2 linked regions of the Herbiconiux aconitum genome follow. The protein of the gene in region 1 interacts with the protein of each later gene in a pairwise test. Links are inferred from orthologs where the notes say so. Each region holds a gene or a part of one and is shown on either strand. Other genes may lie near its edges. The genes, in order: ligA and leuS.

Region 1 (8,350 bases):
CGCTGAGAGCGTAGGTGCCCAGGATGATGCGGCGCTTGGCCTCGGCGCCGAAACCGGCCTCGCGGGTGGCCGACATCACGTCTTCGACCGTGCCGCCGCCGGGCGGGTTCACTCGTAGGCCGAAGCGCACGGAGTCGAACTTCGCGAGGTTGCTGGAAGCCTCGGCCGGCATGATCAGGTAGTAGGCCGCGATCGCGTACTCGAGGCTCGGCAGGCTCACGTCGACGATCTCCGCGCCCGCGGCCGCGAGCACGTCGAGGGCCTCGCGGAAGCGCTCGAGCACGCCGGTCTGGAATCCTTCGCCGTCGAGCTGCTTGATCACGCCGATCTTCAGCCCCTTCACATCGGCGCGACGAACGGCCTCGGCCATGCTCGGCCAGGCATCCGTGAGCGAGGTGGAGTCGAAGGGGTCGTGCCCGGCGATGATGTCGTGCAGCAGAGCGGAGTCGAGCACCGTGCGGCTCACCGGCCCGATCTGGTCGAGGCTCGACGCGAGGGCGATGGCGCCGTAGCGGCTCACGCCGCCGTAGGTGGGCTTGACGCCGACCGTGCCCGTGACGTGGGCGGGCTGGCGGATCGAGCCGCCGGTGTCGCTGCCGAGCGCGAGCGGCGCTTCGAAGCTGGCGACGGCCGCGGCCGAGCCACCGCCGGAGCCGCCGGGGATGCGCTCGAGGTCCCAAGGGTTGTGGGTGGGGCCGTAGGCCGAGTGCTCGGTGGAGGAGCCCATCGCGAACTCGTCCATGTTGGTCTTGCCGATGGGGATGAGGCCGGCGGCGCGGAGCTTCACCATCACGGTGGCGTCGTAGGGCGGAATCCACCCCTCGAGGATCTTCGATCCACTCGTGGTGGGCATGTCGTTCGTGACGATGACGTCTTTGATGGCGATCGGCACGCCCGCGAGCGGATGCAGTTCCTCGCCGGCCGCGCGGCGTGCGTCGATCGCGGCCGCGGTGGCGAGACTCGCATCCGGAGCCGTGTGAAGGAAGGCGTGCACCTCGCCGTCGACCGCGGCGATGCGGTCGACGTGGGCCTGGGTGGCCTCGACGGAGCTGACCTCGCCGGAACCGAGTTTCTCGGAGAGCGCCGACGCCGACAGGCGGATGAGTTCGTGGTGGTGGCCCATCACTGCTCCTCTCCGAGGATCGCGGTCACGCGGAAACGCGATCCGTCGTGGTCGGGTGCGCCGGCGAGCGCCTGCTCGGTGGTGAGCGTCACGCCGGGCTCGTCGTCGCGGTAGACGTTCTGCAGCGGGATGGGGTGGCTCGTGGCCGGCACATCGGGGGTGGCGACCTCGGAGACCTTCGCGACGTTGTCGACGATCGAACCGAGCTCGCTCGTCAGGCTTTCGATCTCCTGAGGTGTCAGGGCGATCCGGGCGAGGTTCGCGAGATGCGCGACCTGCTCCTGGGTGATTTCGGACATGGTGCTCCGTGTTTCGATTCGCGAGGGGTGTGGGTTGATTCTATTCGGTGGGGCTGGGTGGGGTCGGGCCGGGTGGAGCGGCAGAGGGTGCGGTGACGCGGGTGAGGAACTCGCGCGTGCGGTCGAGTGCCTCCTGGGCTTCCTCGAAGTCGAGGTGGAACTGGTACTCGTGCGGCAGTGCCGGCTGGTGGTCGGCGGCCCAGAACAGCGCGGTGACGTCGACGCCGGCAGCGCGCATCCGTTCGGCCAATGGCACGGACTGGATGTGGGTGAGGCCGTCTCCGTTGCCACCGGAGAGCCAGACCGGCGGGAGGTCGCCGGTGACGAAGTCGATGGTCGACATCGTGGCTCCGGCGGGCGTCTCCGACCAGTTCTTGTGGCCGGTGTAAGCCCACAGGGCGGTCTTGAAGCCCCAGCCGACGATGCCGGTGGCGCTCGCCATCGCCGGGAGGTCGTAGAGCCCACAGTGCAGCACGACTCCGGCGAGCTGCGACGGCTCGAGCGACGGCACCACACCGACGAGCCGGGCGTAGCGCGGATTCGTGATGAGCACCGCGAGCTGGCTGGCGAGTTGGGCGCCGGCCGAGTCGCCCGCGAGCACGATGCGCGTCGGATCGATGCCGAGCTCGGCGGCGTGCTCGACCAGATAGCCGAGAGCACGGTTCAGCTGGGTGAGGGCGACGGGGTAGACCGCTTCCGGTGCGATCGTGTAGTCCAGGCCCACGGTGACGTGGCCGTCGGCTGCCAGGATTTTCAGGTAGGGCTCGACGTCGCTCTTGCTGCCCGAGATCCAGGCGCCTCCGTGGATCCAGACCACTGCGGGCGCCGGCTTCGTGCGGCCGCCCACGTCGAAGACGTCGAGAGTGGTGGTGAAGCCCGCGTCGCCGTATTCGACGTCGCGGTGCTCGATGAACCCGACGTCGGGCACGTACGGCGCCATTTCGGCGAGCGTCACGCGGGCGCCCTTCTCGAACACCCGCCGGATGACGAGCACCGCCGGCCACGGCGTCGCCCGTAGCACGGCCACGATCGCGCCCAGCACGGCCGCGGCTCCCACGGCCACGCCCACGACGTTCCGCCACCCACTGCCGTGGGCTCGACCTCGCACTGCCCGACTCATGCCGAGGAGTCGCCGGAAGCGGGCTTGTCGGCCTCCGCTGTCGCATCCGCCGCCGCGTCCGCTTTCGCATCCGCCGCCGCGTCGGGTTCACCCTCCGCCGCATCGTCACCCGTGGCACCATCGGCCGGCTCCGCGCCTGGCACCGGCGGAAGTGCCGACGGCCCCTGGCTCACCAGGATCGCGAACTCCGCCGCGTCGATGATCCGCAGACCCAGCGCCTCCGCCTTGCCGAGTTTCGAACCCGCACCGGGACCGGCGGCCACGAAGTCGGTCTTCTTGCTCACGCTCGATGCGGCCTTGCCACCGGCCTGGATGATCGCCTCCAGAGCCCCCTCGCGGGAGAAACCCTCGAGCGAGCCCGTGGCCACCACGGTCACGCCGTCGAGCACTCCGCCGCTGCCGACCGCGGCGCCCGGGCCCGGATGCCCCGGTGTGGCGAACTGCACGCCCGCCGCGGCCCAGCGGTCGATGATCTCCACGTGCCAGTCGACGGCGAACCAGTCGATCAACGCATCGGCGATGATGCCGCCCACACCGTCAACCGCCGCCAGCTCTTCACGGGTGGCGGCACGAATCGCCTCCAGCGACCCGAAGTAGTCGGCGAGCGCACGCGCTGCGACCGGCCCGACGTGGCGGATGCTCAGCGAGACCAGGATGCGCCAGAGCGGCTTCGTCTTCGCCTTCTCGATGTTCGTCAGCAGCTCGATGGCGTTGCTCGACGGCACCGAATCGTCGTCGCCCCAGAACACCTCGGCGTCGGCGTCGTAGGCAGGATCGGCGTCGCGCCCCGACTTGCGCCGCTTGCGGCGGAACGGCGTGACGAGCTTCGGCGAGCCGTCATCGTTCAGCTTCTCGAGCCCGGTCTCGTTGTCGCGCACGATCACGCGGATGGGGAACAGATCTTCCATCTGCAGCGCGAACAGACCGGCCTCGGTGACCAACGGCGGCTCAGGTGGCTCGGTCGGCTGCGTGAGGGCTGCGGCCGACACCTCGCCGAGACCCTCGATATCGAGAGCGCCGCGCGACCCCACGTGCTCGACCCGGCCGCGCACCTGGGCGGGGCAGCTGCGCGCGTTCGGGCAGCGCAGGTCGATGTCGCCCTCTTTCGCGGGCGCGAGCTTCGTGCCGCATTCGGGGCAGAACTCGGGCATCACGAACTCGCGTTCGGTGCCGTCGCGCAGTTCGACCACCGGGCCGAGCACCTCGGGAATCACGTCTCCGGCCTTGCGCAGCACGACCGTGTCGCCGATCAGCACCCCCTTGGCCTTCACGACGTCTTGGTTGTGCAGGGTCGCCTGGCGCACCTCGGAGCCGGCGACCTCCACCTTCTCCATCACGGCGAAGGGCGTGGCCCGGCCCGTGCGACCCACGCTCACCACGATGTCGAGCAGCTTGGTGTTCACCTCTTCAGGCGGGTATTTGTAGGCCGTGGCCCATCGTGGCGCTCGGCTGGTGGCGCCGAGCTCTTCGTGCAGAGCCAGGTCGTCGACCTTCACGACGATGCCGTCGATCTGGTGCACCACGGAGGCCCGGTGGATGCCGTAGTAGCGGATGAACTCCGCCACCTCGCCGATGGTGTCGAAGACCCGGTAGTAGCTCGAGGTCGGCAGCCCCCAGCCCTTCAGCAGCTCGTAGACCTCGCTCTGCGCAGCGACCGGCGGATTCGGCCAGGCGCCGATGCCGTGCACCAGCATCTGCAGCCGACTGAGGCGCGCCGCCACGAGGGCGAGCTGCCGCTCATTCTTGCCTTCGGACTTCTGTCGCAGCGATCCCGCCGCCGCATTGCGCGGGTTCGCGAACACCCGCTCGCCGGCAGCCTCCTGGGCCGCGTTCAATTCGTCGAACGCGGCGACCGGAAAGAAGATCTCGCCCCGCACCTCGACGAGCGGCGGATGCCCCGTTCCGGCCAGCCGGGCCGGGATGGTCTTGATCTGCAGCACGTTCTCGGTGACGTCTTCGCCCACCACCCCGTCACCCCGGGTCGCGGCCGTGACCAGCACGCCGTTCTCGTAGCGGAGGTTGATGGCCAGCCCGTCGATCTTCAGTTCGCTGAGGTAGCGCACGGTTGCGCGACCCGCGTCCCGCTGCACCTTCGCGGCCCATTCGTCGAGCTCTTCTTCGCTGAACACGTTGTCGAGGCTCAGCATCCGCTCGGCATGGGTGACCGGGGTGAACATCGTGGTGACCGCACGACCGCCCACCGTCTGGGTCGGGCTGTCGGGAGACTGGAGCTCCGGATGCGCCCGCTCCAGTTCACCGAGCCGGCGCACCATGAGGTCGTAATCCTTGTCGGTGACGGTCGAGGCGTTCTTCTCGTAGTACTCGTCGCGCAACTCCAGGATGCGCGTGGTCAGGTCTCGCGCTTCGGCCCTGGCCGCTTCGACATCGCTCGGGGTCTCCTGCGGCAGCGTCGCCGCGGCCGCCGCAACACCGTCGTCCGCCGCTCGCCCCCTCCCCCGTGCAGCCATCAGGCGCCTGCCCCCAGGGGGACGGCACCGCCGACGGCATGAACACGGGCGAGATCTGCTGCAACCGTGCGATCGATCGTGCACTGACCCAGCACCCGCGTGCCGACGTAGACCACCGCCGTCTGCCCTGGCGCGACGCCGTTGAGCGGAGTGACAGGCGTGATGACGAGCTCAGGTGCCCCATCTGCATCAGCGCGCACGCGCGCCACAGCATCGACCGGATCGGCGTGCGCCCGGATCTGCACCTGGCAGACGAAATCGATCTCCGGATGCTCGGGCGCCCGCCCGGCCCAGGTGTAGCGCGACCCCGCGATCTCCGCGATGTCGAGTGCCTCCTTCGGGCCCACGACCACCGTGTTCTCTTTCGGGCGAACCTCGAGAACGAAGCGGGGCTTGCCGTCGGCCGCAGGCATCCCGAGCTTGAGGCCGCGGCGCTGGCCCACGGTGAACGCATGGGCGCCCTCGTGCGAGCCGACCACCGCGCCCTCTCGATCGACGATCGAACCGGTGGCCGTGCCGACCTTGTCGGCCAGCCAGCCGCTGGTGTTGCCGTCGGGGATGAAGCAGATGTCGTGGCTGTCGGGCTTGGAGGCCACCGAGAAGCCGCGCTCGGCCGCTTCGGCCCGCACCTCGGCCTTCGACGGGGTGGCTCCGAGCGGGAACATGCTGTGCGCGAGTTGCTCGGTGGTGAGCACGCCGAGCACGTAGGACTGGTCTTTGGCCCAGGCGGCCGCCCGGTGCAGCTCGCGGTTGCCCTCGGCGTCCGTCGTGATCGACGCATAGTGGCCCGTGCAGACCGCATCGAAGCCGAGGTCGAGCGCCTTTTCGAGCAGTGCTGCGAACTTGATGCGCTCGTTGCAACGCATGCAGGGATTGGGGGTGCGGCCGGCGGTGTATTCGGCGATGAAGTCGTCGACCACGTCGGCCTTGAAACGCTCGGAGAAATCCCACACGTAATAAGGGATGCCGATCTTGTTCGCGGCCCGCTGCGCATCCATCGAGTCTTCGATGGTGCAGCAGCCGCGACTGCCCGTTCGCAGGGTTCCGGGCATGCGGCTCAGCGCCAGGTGCACCCCGACGACCTCGTGACCGGCTTCGACCGCGCGGGCGGCGGCGACCGCGGAATCGACACCACCGCTCATTGCTGCGAGAACTTTCATGCCTTCAAGCATACGGGGGGCCTCTGACACGCAGCCTGTCCGCGAGTCGATCAGTGGATGGGGTGAATGCACAGCGTCTCGGTGCAGAATGAGTGCGATGTCAGCACTTCTCGAGGCACCGCGCGAGACCCGAGAGCCCCAACCGCGCCGGAGGCCGAGAATCCGAACGGGCCTTGCTGTCTTCGTCTGCGTTCTGGCCCTCGCTCTCGCCGCCGGAACGGCTCTGCACGTGCTCGCCCCCGAGCTGTTCGGGTTCAGTCTCGTGGTCGAGTCGGCGCTCCCCTGGTTCGGACTGGCCATCCCGGTGCTGTTCGTGCTCGCGTTCATCAGCCGCGCCAAGGGTGCCGTCATCGCGGCACTGGTGCCGGCGCTGGTGTGGTCGGTCATGTTCGTGCCCGCGATCGTTCCGCTTTCCTGGAGTGCGCCCGCGGCATCCGGTGACACCCTCACCATCGCCAGCCAGAACGTGGAAGCCGATTCAGGAACCGCCGCCGATTCGGCCACCGCACTCGCGGCATCCGGAGCCCAGGTGATCGCTCTGCAGGAGATGGACTCCGACGCCCGCGACCAGGTCGAGGCCGTGCTGAGCGACAAGTACCCCTATTCCTACGGAATCGGCACGGTGGGTGTATGGAGCACCTACCCCATCCTGAACGCCCAAGCTCTCGATCTCGGCCTCGGCTGGCAGCGTGCCATCGCCGCCGATCTGCAGACGCCCACGGGGCTGGTGAGCATCTACGTCATCCACGCGGCATCCGCTCGGCCCGGCGAGCACGCCGATCGCGACACGATGCTCGCGAACCTCGCCGACTACATCCCTCGTGACGAGAACGACCGCATCCTGATGGTGGGCGACTTCAACGCCGGCTCCTCCGACCGCAACATCGCGGGGCTCACCGGTCAACTGAGCGAGGCCAACCAGTCCGGCGGCGGCTTCGGCTTCACCTGGCCGGCAGCCATGCCCATCACGCGCCCCGATCACGTGCTGCAGCGCGGCATGGAGGTCACGTCGAACAGCACCCTGCGGGCCGGCGCCTCCGACCACCTGGCAGTGCTCACCACTCTCAACCTGTAGCGCCCAACCTCGTGGCGGGCGCCGACCGTCAGTTCGCGCCCGACCTCCTGGCGGGCGCCGACCGTCGGTTCGGGAGCGTCGAAACGACGAGCGACGCCGCGGCGAAGGGCGCCTGTTCGGCGTCAGGGGTGCGGGGCGGGCGACACGAGGCGGTCGGCGAAGCCGGCCTTGCGGGCGGCCGCGTAGGCCGCCGGGAGGGCCTCGACCAGGGCGTCGATCTCGGCGGGGGTGGTTCCGTGGCCGAGGGTGAAGCGGAGGGCGCCACGCGCCTCGTCGTCGGGCACGCCCATCGCCGTCAGCACGTGCGAGACCTCCGGCACCCCCGCCTGGCAGGCCGAGCCCGTCGACACCGAGAAACCCTGCATGTCGAGGAGGAACAGCAGCGAATCGCCCTCGCAGCCCGGGAACGTGAAGTGCGCGTTGCCCGGCAGCCGGCCCGCAGGCGACGGATCGCCGCGCAGCACCGCATCCGGCACCGCCGCCCGCACACCCGCGATCAGCCGATCACGCAACGCCGCGAGCTCCGACACGAACCCGTCGCCCGCCCCCGCGAACCCGTCCTCCCCCGCCAACTCGTCGCCCGCCCCCACGAACCCGTCCCCCGCACCCGCGTCTGCCGCACCCACGAACCCGTCGCCCGCGCGAGCGAGCGAAGCACCGCCTGCCTGCGGCACCCGGGCAGCCTGCGGAACCAGGGCGGCCGCGGCCGCAAACGCCACCGCGCCCGCCACATCCTGCGTGCCCGACCGAACCCGCTGCTGGTTGCCGCCGTGGATCAGCGGCTCAACGACACTCCGCCGCGCCACCACGAGCGCCCCGACCCCCACCGGACCACCGATCTTGTGCGCCGATATACTCAGCGCATCCGCCCCCACCGACGCGAACGAGATCGGCAGGTACCCGTAAGCCGCGACCGCGTCGACGTGCACCGGCACCCCGGCACTGCGCGTCACCGCGGCGAGCGCCGCGACATCCTGAATCGTGCCCACCTCGTTGTTGGCCCAGAGCAGTGACACCAGGGCGACGGATGCGCCGTGCTCGGCGAGCGCCGACGCCAAGACCTCAGGTGACAGCCGCCCCAGCGAATCCACCGGCAGCTGCACGA
Region 2 (8,388 bases), on another replicon or contig:
AGCAGCCGCTCGAGGTCGGGGCCTTTGACGCGCGGAACCCGTCGCGGGTCGGCGGCCTCGTGCGTCATGAGCACGGCCGACTCGCGCAACCGCGGCGCCACGCGCACGCGCAGCCGCAATTCGTACTCGGCGGCCGATTCGCCTCCGTCCGTTCCCGTGCCGGCGGCCACGCGCGCCAGCTCCACGCGCGGAAACAGGGCCCCCGAGCGGAACGCCCGCAGCCGCCCGATCGCCGCCCCCCAGAACGCCTCGGCTTCAGCTTCGGATACCTCGGCGGCCGACTCCTCGACGCTCGTCAGGAACCTTTCGCGATGCGCATCGATCGCCCGCACCCGCCCCGATGCCGAGACGAACCAGGAGTCGGCGACCAGCAGTTCGTCGTGCGGCCGCAGCTCGCTCTCGATCAACGCGCCGCGGGCCCAGACGAAGGTCGCGGGGGCCTCTGCCACGGTCGATCCTCCTTCGTCGCGCCACGTTCTGCGCCACGTCCTACGCTAGTGCAATGCCCCTGACGCTCCTTCGGCGAAGGCTGGACGTCGAGCTCGACCCGGCCGTCGCGTTCGGCGCCCTCCACGCGCGGGCGCAGAACGCGTTCTGGCTCGACAGCGGGGTGCATGCCGCAAGCGGCATGAGTTACCTGGGGGCCTCCGACGACGTGCGGCGCTGGTCGTCGTGGGCCGAGGTGCTGTCGGGGCTGAGTGAGGTGGGCGCACTCGAAGGCGAGGCCGGTGAGGGTGGCGCCGATGCAGAAACGGGCGGAGCGGATGCGCGACGCGACCCCGACTTCCGCCTCGGCTGGGTGGGGTGGCTGGCCTACGAGCTCGGCACGCTCGACGAAGAGCAGGCGGGTCGCGTGCCGCACCCCGCGCATCCGGTGGCCGTCTTCCTGCGGGTCGACCGGGCAGTCGAGTTCGACCACGCGACGGGCGCCGTCACCCTGCTGGCGCTCGATGCTCCGGATGCCGAGTCCTGGTTCGCCGAAACAGCAGCGGCCCTCGAAGCGGCGGCCCGCGCCGCCGCGAACGCCCCAGCGTCCGCACCGGGCACCGCAGGGCGAGCAGCCGCCGAACCCCGCGCATCCGCTCCTCTCCGCACCGCCACGGTGCGGCACCACTACGACGCCTACGCGCACCTCGTCGAGGAGTGCAAGCGTGTGATCGAGCGCGGCGACGCCTACCAGCTCTGCCTCACGAACGAGTTCGGCCTCGACTACGAGCCCGGCGGCGAACCCGACCCGCTCGAGACCTACCGACGCCTTCGCGCATCGAGCCCCAGCCACCACGGCGGCTACCTCCGCGCCGGCGACACGGCGCTCCTCAGCACCTCGCCCGAGCAGTTCCTCGCCGTGACACCCGATCGAACCGTCATCACCCGGCCCATCAAGGGCACGCGCCCCCGCGGCGCCGGCCCGGTCGAGGATGCCCTACTGCGCGCCGAACTGGCCGCGAGCGGGAAGGAGCGAGCCGAGAATCTGATGATCGTCGATCTCATGCGCAACGACCTCTCCCGCGTGTGCGCCGTCGGCTCGGTGCGTGTGACCGAACTGCTCGAGGTGGAGAGCTATCGTCAGGTGCACCAGTTGGTCAGCACTGTCGAGGGCACCCTGGCTGAGGATGTGAGCGCACCGGATGCCGTCGCCGCCTGCTTCCCGGCCGGCTCGATGACGGGCGCGCCCAAGCGCAGCGCCATGACGCACCTGGCGGCCTTCGAGGGCGCCCCGCGCGGCATCTATTCGGGGGCGTTCGGGTATCTGTCCTTCGACGGATCGATCGACCTGGCCATGGTCATCCGGAGCATCGTGCTCACGCCGGGTCGCGCATCCGTCGGTTCAGGAGGAGGCATCACGGCGCTCTCGGATGCCGCCGACGAGGTCGAGGAGACCCGGGTGAAGGCGGCAGCGCTGCTCGCGGTGCTCGGAGCCGAGGCGCCCCAGGCCCGCTCACGTCGGGAACACGGCAACCTTTAGTACTGTTATTGCTTGGTGCGCCCGGGTGCACCGTCCCGAGCGTCCACCTCTGGCAATGCCGCCGCTGCCGGTGGTCGCCTGCGCACAGCAACGAATGAGAGTCACGTGGTCATCGAGAACACTTCTGCCACCGGTCCGTCGCACGACGACGCGGAGCGCTACGACTTCCAGGCCATCCAAGACAAGTGGATGCCGATCTGGGAAGACATGAAGCCCTTCCAGAGCGACCTCGAGGGCGACAAGCGCCCCCGCAAATACGTGCTCGACATGTTCCCCTATCCCTCGGGCGACCTGCACATGGGCCACGCGGAGGCATACGCCCTCGGCGACGTGATCGCGCGCTACTGGCGGCAGCAGGGCTTCAACGTGCTGCACCCGATCGGGTGGGACTCCTTCGGCCTGCCCGCCGAGAACGCGGCGATCAAGCGCGGCCTCGACCCGCGCGAGTGGACCTACGACAACATCGAGCAGCAGCGCGTGAGCATGAAGCGCTACGCGACCTCCTTCGACTGGGATCGCGTGCTGCACACCTCCGACCCCGAGTACTACAAGTGGAACCAGTGGCTGTTCCTCAAGATGTACGAGAAGGGCCTGGCCTACCGCAAGGCCAGCTGGGTGAACTGGGACCCGGTCGACCAGACGGTTCTCGCCAACGAGCAGGTGCTGCCCGACGGCACCTCGGAGCGCTCCGGCGCGGTCGTGGTGAAGAAGAAGCTCACCCAGTGGTACTTCCGCATCACCGATTACGCCGACCGTCTGCTCGACGACCTGCGGCAGCTCGAAGGATCCTGGCCCGCCAAGGTCATCGCGATGCAGCGCAACTGGATCGGTCGCTCCATCGGCGCCGACGTCGACTTCGCCATCGAGGGCCGTGACGAGCCGGTGACCGTGTTCACCACGCGCCCCGACACGCTCTACGGCGCGACCTTCATGGTGGTCGCCCCGGACTCCGACCTGGCCCAGGATCTCGTGGCCACCGGCCCGTCCGACGAGGTGCGCACGCGTTTCGCGAGCTATCTCGCCGACGTGCAGAAGTCGTCGGAGACCGAGCGTCAGGCCACCGACCGGCCGAAGACGGGAATCTTCCTCGAGCGCTACGCGATCAACCCGGTGAACGGCGAGCGGCTGCCCATCTGGGCCGCCGACTACGTGCTGGCCGATTACGGGCATGGCGCGGTCATGGCCGTGCCGGCGCACGATCAGCGCGACCTCGACTTCGCGCGCGCCTTCGATCTGCCGATCCGCGTCGTGGTCGACACCCTGCAGCCGGTGACCGGCGCGATTCCGGTGATGCAGGGCGACGAGCTCCCCGAAGACTGGCCGACCGACATCAACGACCTCAACCCCGCCACCACCGGCCTCGCGCTGGCCGGCGAGGGGCGCTTGATCAACTCGGGGCCGCTCGACGGACTGTCGAAGTCGAACGCGATCCGCAAGATCATCGAGATCCTCGAATCGGCGGGCACCGGCCGGCCGGCGAAGAACTACCGACTGCGCGACTGGCTCATCTCACGGCAGCGCTACTGGGGCACGCCCATCCCGATCATCCACGGCGCCGACGGCGCAGAATACCCGGTGCCGGAAGACCAGCTGCCCGTGCTGCTGCCGCCGACCGAGGGTCTGAACCTCACACCGAAGGGCACGTCGCCCCTCGGTGGGGCCACGGACTGGGTGAACGTGCCGAATCCGGTTGACGGATCTCCCGCACTCCGCGACGCCGACACGATGGACACCTTCGTCGACAGCTCCTGGTACTTCCTGCGCTTCCTCTCGCCGAACGACGAGACCAAGGCCTTCGATCCGCGTGAGGTCGACAAGTGGGCGCCGGTGGATCAGTACGTGGGCGGCGTGACGCACGCCATCCTGCACCTGCTCTATGCACGCTTCATCACGAAGGTGCTGTTCGACCTCGGCTACGTCGGCTTCACCGAGCCCTTCAGCGCCCTGCTGAACCAGGGCATGGTGCTGATGGACGGTTCGGCGATGTCGAAGTCGAAGGGCAACCTGGTGCGGCTCTCCGACCAGCTCGACGAGCACGGTGTGGATGCGGTGCGCCTCACGATGGCGTTCGCCGGTCCACCCGAAGACGACATCGACTGGTCGGATGTCTCGCCGGCCGGCTCGGCGAAGTTCCTCGCCCGGGCCTGGCGGCTGGTGGGCGACGTGACGTCGCCGGCATCCGTGAACTGGCGTGACGGGGATCGTGCCCTGCGGCGCGTGACGCACCGGTTCTTGGCGGAGGCGCCCGGACTCATCGAGTCGTTCAAGTTCAACGTGGTCGTCGCGCGCCTGATGGAGCTCGTGAACGCGGCCCGCAAGGCGATCGACTCCGGCCCCGGCGGTTCCGACCCTGCGGTGCGTGAAGCCGTCGAGACCGTTGCCCTCGGCCTGTCGCTCTTCGCGCCGTACACCGCGGAGGACATGTGGGCGCGGCTCGGCTACGAGCCCTCCATCGCCAACTACGGCTGGCGGGGAGCGGATGCGTCGCTCCTGACCGAAGAGACGGTCACCGCGGTCGTTCAGGTCGACGGCAAGGTGCGTGACCGCATCGAGGTGTCGCCGAAGATCGACGGCGCAGCCCTCGAGGAGGCGGCGCGCGCCCTGCCCTCGGTGGTGCGCTCGATCGGCGACCGCACGGTGGTGACCGTCGTCGCGCGAGCGCCAAGACTGGTCAACTTCGTCACAAAGCCGGCCTCGTAGGAGTTATCCACAGAAGTCTGTCCGGCCGCCCCGCGGGTACTCCGGGTTCCTAGCCTTGCCGCATGGCAGCTGGGTTCGGATCGCGACGCGGGGCGAGCGGGCGGGCGCGCCTTTCCCGTGCACGTCGGGCGGAGCTCGATGCCGGGCCGTCGGAGCCGGAGGCTGGGCTGCCACCGGAGCCAGGGGTCGGGCTGCCGTCGGAGCCGGAGGCTGGGCGCGCATCGGAGCCGCAGGTCGGGCCATCGATGCTCGAGGCTGGGCCGTCGGTTCGTGTCCGGGTCGGTATCGGTGCGGCGATCGTGCTCGTGGTGGTGGGGCTCGTGTGCTCCGTTCTCATCACCGCGCTCTCACCGGTCGGGGTCACGACGACGTTCGGTTCCGACGGAGAATCGGCGGCCGGGTCGCAAGCGGATGGAGCGGCGGCCGCGTCGGCCATCCCGACTCCCTCCGAACGCGATGGGCCTCCCGATCGCGACGCCGACGGTACGGGTGCCGTGCTGCTGGTGCACGTGCTGGGAGCGGTGGCATCACCGGGCGTCTACGAGCTCGACGAGGGTGCGCGCGTCGTCGACGCGGTGGCCGCGGCGGGGGGGTTGGCTGATCAGGCTGATCAGGCATCCGTCAATCTGGCGCGCCCGCTGGTCGACGGCGAGCAGGTGCGGGTGCTGGCCGTGGGTGAGGTGCCGCCTCCCAACGGCTCGGGTGAGGCTGGCGCTGGGAGCGGCGCTGCCGGAGGGGGAGCCGCGGGCGGCGCAGGGGCGTCCGGCGCCGCGGGCGCGAAGGTCAACCTCAACGCGGCCACGGAGCTCGAACTCGACGGCCTGCCGCGCATCGGGCCCGCGATGGCGGCCCGCATCATCGCCTGGCGCACGGAGAACGGCCCGTTCACCTCGGTCGACGACCTCCTGCAGGTCACGGGCATCGGCGACAAGACCTTCGAGGGTCTCCGCGATCTGGTCACGGTCTGAGCGATGCGCGCCGACCTCCGTCTCGCCCTCCCCGCGGCGCTCGCCTGGGCCGCAGCATGGCTTCTCGCCGGCGCTCCCGACCTCGCGGCTCCGGCCACCGTCGCAGCGTGGCTGATCACGGCTGCGGCCACCGTGAGCCTCCTCGCTCGTGCGGTGAGCGGTGGTTCGGCGCGGCTGCGCACAGGCCGGCTGCCCAGCGTGGTGCTCGCGGGGGCCGCCGTCGCGCTGGTGTGCTCGTCGGCGTTCGCGCTCGGGCACCTGCGACATCCGCCGGAGCTCGAGGGTGGGCGATCCCGGGCCGGAGAGGCCCTGGTGACGATCACGGGCGTCGCCAAGCCCGCCGCGAGCGCCGCGTTCGGTGCCGATGCCGACGGGCAGCGTGTGACCGTCGACGCGGTACTCGACTCTTTCATCGCCGGCGATACACGCACCCAGGCCCGCGCCCCTACGCTGGTCTTCGCCACCATCGCCCAGGGCGCGCGGCTTCCGATCGGCAGTTCCTTCCGCGTGCACGGCACCCTGACGCCCTTGGCGGCGGGCGAGTCGAACGAGTTCCTCCTCTTCGCGCGCGACGGTCCCCAAGCCGAGCGCGGCCCGCCCTGGTATCTCGACTGGGCCGACACGGTGCGCACGGGGTTCCGGCATACGACGGCCCACCTCCCGGGCGACGGAGCCGATCTCCTCGCCGGTCTCGCCATCGGAGACGACAGCAGCGTCGTACCCGCCCTGCACGACGCCATGACGGTGAGCGGACTCACCCACCTCACCGCGGTCTCGGGTGCCAACTGCGCGATCGTCGTGTCAGCCGTGATGCTGGTCGGCGGCGCTCTCGGACTCCGGCGGCGCCTCCGGGTCGGCGTCTCCGTTCTCGTCCTGGGGCTCTTCGTCGTGCTGGTCACCCCGGAGCCGAGCGTGCTCCGGGCAGCCACGATGGCGGTGATCGTGCTCGTCGCTCTGGCGGCGGGTCGCCCGTCGAGCGGTCTCCCGCCGCTCTGCCTCTCGGTGGTGGTGCTGCTCGCACTCGATCCGTGGCTCGCCCGCAGCGCCGGATTCGCGCTCTCCGTTCTCGCGACTGCCGGGCTCCTGCTGCTCACGAGGCCCCTCGCATCCGTCGGCGAACGATTCCTGCCCCGCTGGCTCGCGCTGGCCGTCGCGGTGCCGGTGGCCGCGCAGCTCGCCTGCCAGCCGGTGCTCTTCCTGCTCACACCGCAGATCACGCCCTACACGCTGCCGGCGAACATCCTCGCCGAGCCCGCGGCCGCGGCGGTCAGCGTGCTCGGGCTCGTCGTCTGCCTCCTCGGCGTCGTCGCTCCGTCGCTCGGCGCGCTGGTCGCCTGGTTGCCCTGGCTTCCCTCGGCCTGGATCGCGGCGGTCGCGCGCTTCTTCGCGAGCGCACCGTTCGCGGCCATCCCCGTGCCCGACGGTGCGCTGGCCGCCTCGGTGACCGTCGTGCTCACGCTGCTGTTCTTGGTGGCGGTGTTCGCGTCGCGTCGGCATCCGAGACTCGCACCCCTGGCCGGGCTGTTGGCCGTGCTGAGCGTCGTGGTGGGGGCCGGCACGGTCGCGGGTGGCGCTTTGGCCCGCTCCGCCGCCGTTCCGCGCGACTGGCAGGTGGCGGCCTGCGACATCGGTCAGGGCGACGCCGTGCTGTTGCACAGTCGCGACCAGATCGCTCTGGTCGACGTCGGCCCCGATCCGCGGCCGCTCGCCGACTGCCTCGAGCGGATGCAGGTGCACCGCATCGACCTCCTCGTGCTGACCCACTACGACCGCGATCACGTCGGTGGTCTCGACGCCGTGATCGGTCGCGTCGACACCGTCCTGGTCGGGCCGACCGACGGACCCGCCGACGAGCGGCTGCTCGCCGAGCTCCGCGCCGGCGGAGCTCAGGTGGCCGACGCGGCGCGCGGCCAGAGCGGCGCCTTCGGCGACTACCGCTGGGACATCCTCTGGCCCCGTGCGGCCTCACCTCTCGCCGGCAACGAGGCGAGTGTGACGGTGCTCTTCACCGGTCCGTTACGTCTCATCTTCCTCGGCGACCTCGGCGAGCAGGCTCAGGATGCGGTGCGTGCGGCGAACCGGATCGGCCCCGTCGACGTCGTGAAGGTCGCCCACCACGGCAGCGCCGATCAGAGCGAGCGGCTGTACGGCGACATCCGTGCGGTCATCGGCCTGGTCTCGGTGGGGGAGGGAAACAGCTACGGTCACCCCACCGACCGGCTCCTCGGCATCCTGGGCCGGGTCGGCACCCGCGCCTTCCGCACCGACCTCGAAGGCCTGATCGTGGTGTCGGGCACCTCCGCCACCCTCGCGATCTGGACGGAAAAGGGCGAGCCGCCGTAGCTCCGACCGGCGTCTCGTGTCGGTCGCGGCGGCTAGGCTGAATGCCGATCGACGGGAGAGTCAGCATGGCAGTCGCGCGCGGCAGATCCGCGGCCAAACCGGCCGCGAAAGCGGCGATCCCGCAACTCGAGTGGAACCAGGTGCGCCCGGCAGCCGTCTTGCTCGTCACGGGGGCCGAGACCTTCCTCGCCGAGCGCGCCATCCGGCAGCTGCGCGACCTGCTGAAGGCCGAAGATCCGAGCCTCGAGATCACCGACGTCGACGCCGCCTCCTACACGCCGGGCGAGCTGCTCTCGCTCGCGAGCCCGTCGCTGTTCAACGAGCCGCGGCTCATCCGGGTGTCCGCCGTGGAGAAGTGCACGGATGCGTTCATCGACGATGCGATCGCGTACCTCGGCTACCCCGCCGACG

Evidence for each region.
Region 2: the proteins of ligA (region 1) and leuS interact in binary tests that used the Escherichia coli proteins (3 or more experiments, as listed by UniProt). The link is inferred for Herbiconiux aconitum from one-to-one orthologs.

What each region holds. Positions count from the first base shown.
Region 1 is NZ_JANLCM010000001.1:2,285,256-2,293,605, reverse strand. Bases 2,275-5,410 are described here. They hold ligA (NAD-dependent DNA ligase LigA), read right to left. Parts: upstream 5,011-5,410; coding sequence 2,539-5,010; downstream 2,275-2,538. Other genes in these bases: mnmA (tRNA 2-thiouridine(34) synthase MnmA), read right to left, coding at 5,010-5,410; N1027_RS10875 (alpha/beta hydrolase), read right to left, coding at 2,275-2,485. Also shown: Asp-tRNA(Asn)/Glu-tRNA(Gln) amidotransferase subunit GatA, read right to left, coding at 1-1,123; Asp-tRNA(Asn)/Glu-tRNA(Gln) amidotransferase subunit GatC, read right to left, coding at 1,123-1,422; more of N1027_RS10875, read right to left, coding at 1,463-2,274; more of mnmA, read right to left, coding at 5,411-6,170; N1027_RS10860 (endonuclease/exonuclease/phosphatase family protein), read left to right, coding at 6,268-7,245; N1027_RS10855 (cysteine desulfurase family protein), read right to left, coding at 7,368-8,350. UniProt on the Escherichia coli protein: DNA ligase that catalyzes the formation of phosphodiester linkages between 5'-phosphoryl and 3'-hydroxyl groups in double-stranded DNA using NAD as a coenzyme and as the energy source for the reaction.
Region 2 is NZ_JANLCM010000003.1:27,137-35,524, forward strand. What follows is about bases 1,698-4,871. They hold leuS (leucine--tRNA ligase), read left to right. Parts: upstream 1,698-2,077; coding sequence 2,078-4,666; downstream 4,667-4,871. Other genes in these bases: N1027_RS19380 (anthranilate synthase component I family protein), read left to right, coding at 1,698-1,966; N1027_RS19390 (ComEA family DNA-binding protein), read left to right, coding at 4,729-4,871. Outside these bases: N1027_RS19375 (aminotransferase class IV), read right to left, coding at 1-449; more of N1027_RS19380, read left to right, coding at 503-1,697; more of N1027_RS19390, read left to right, coding at 4,872-5,634; N1027_RS19395 (ComEC/Rec2 family competence protein), read left to right, coding at 5,638-7,977; holA (DNA polymerase III subunit delta), read left to right, coding at 8,043-8,388.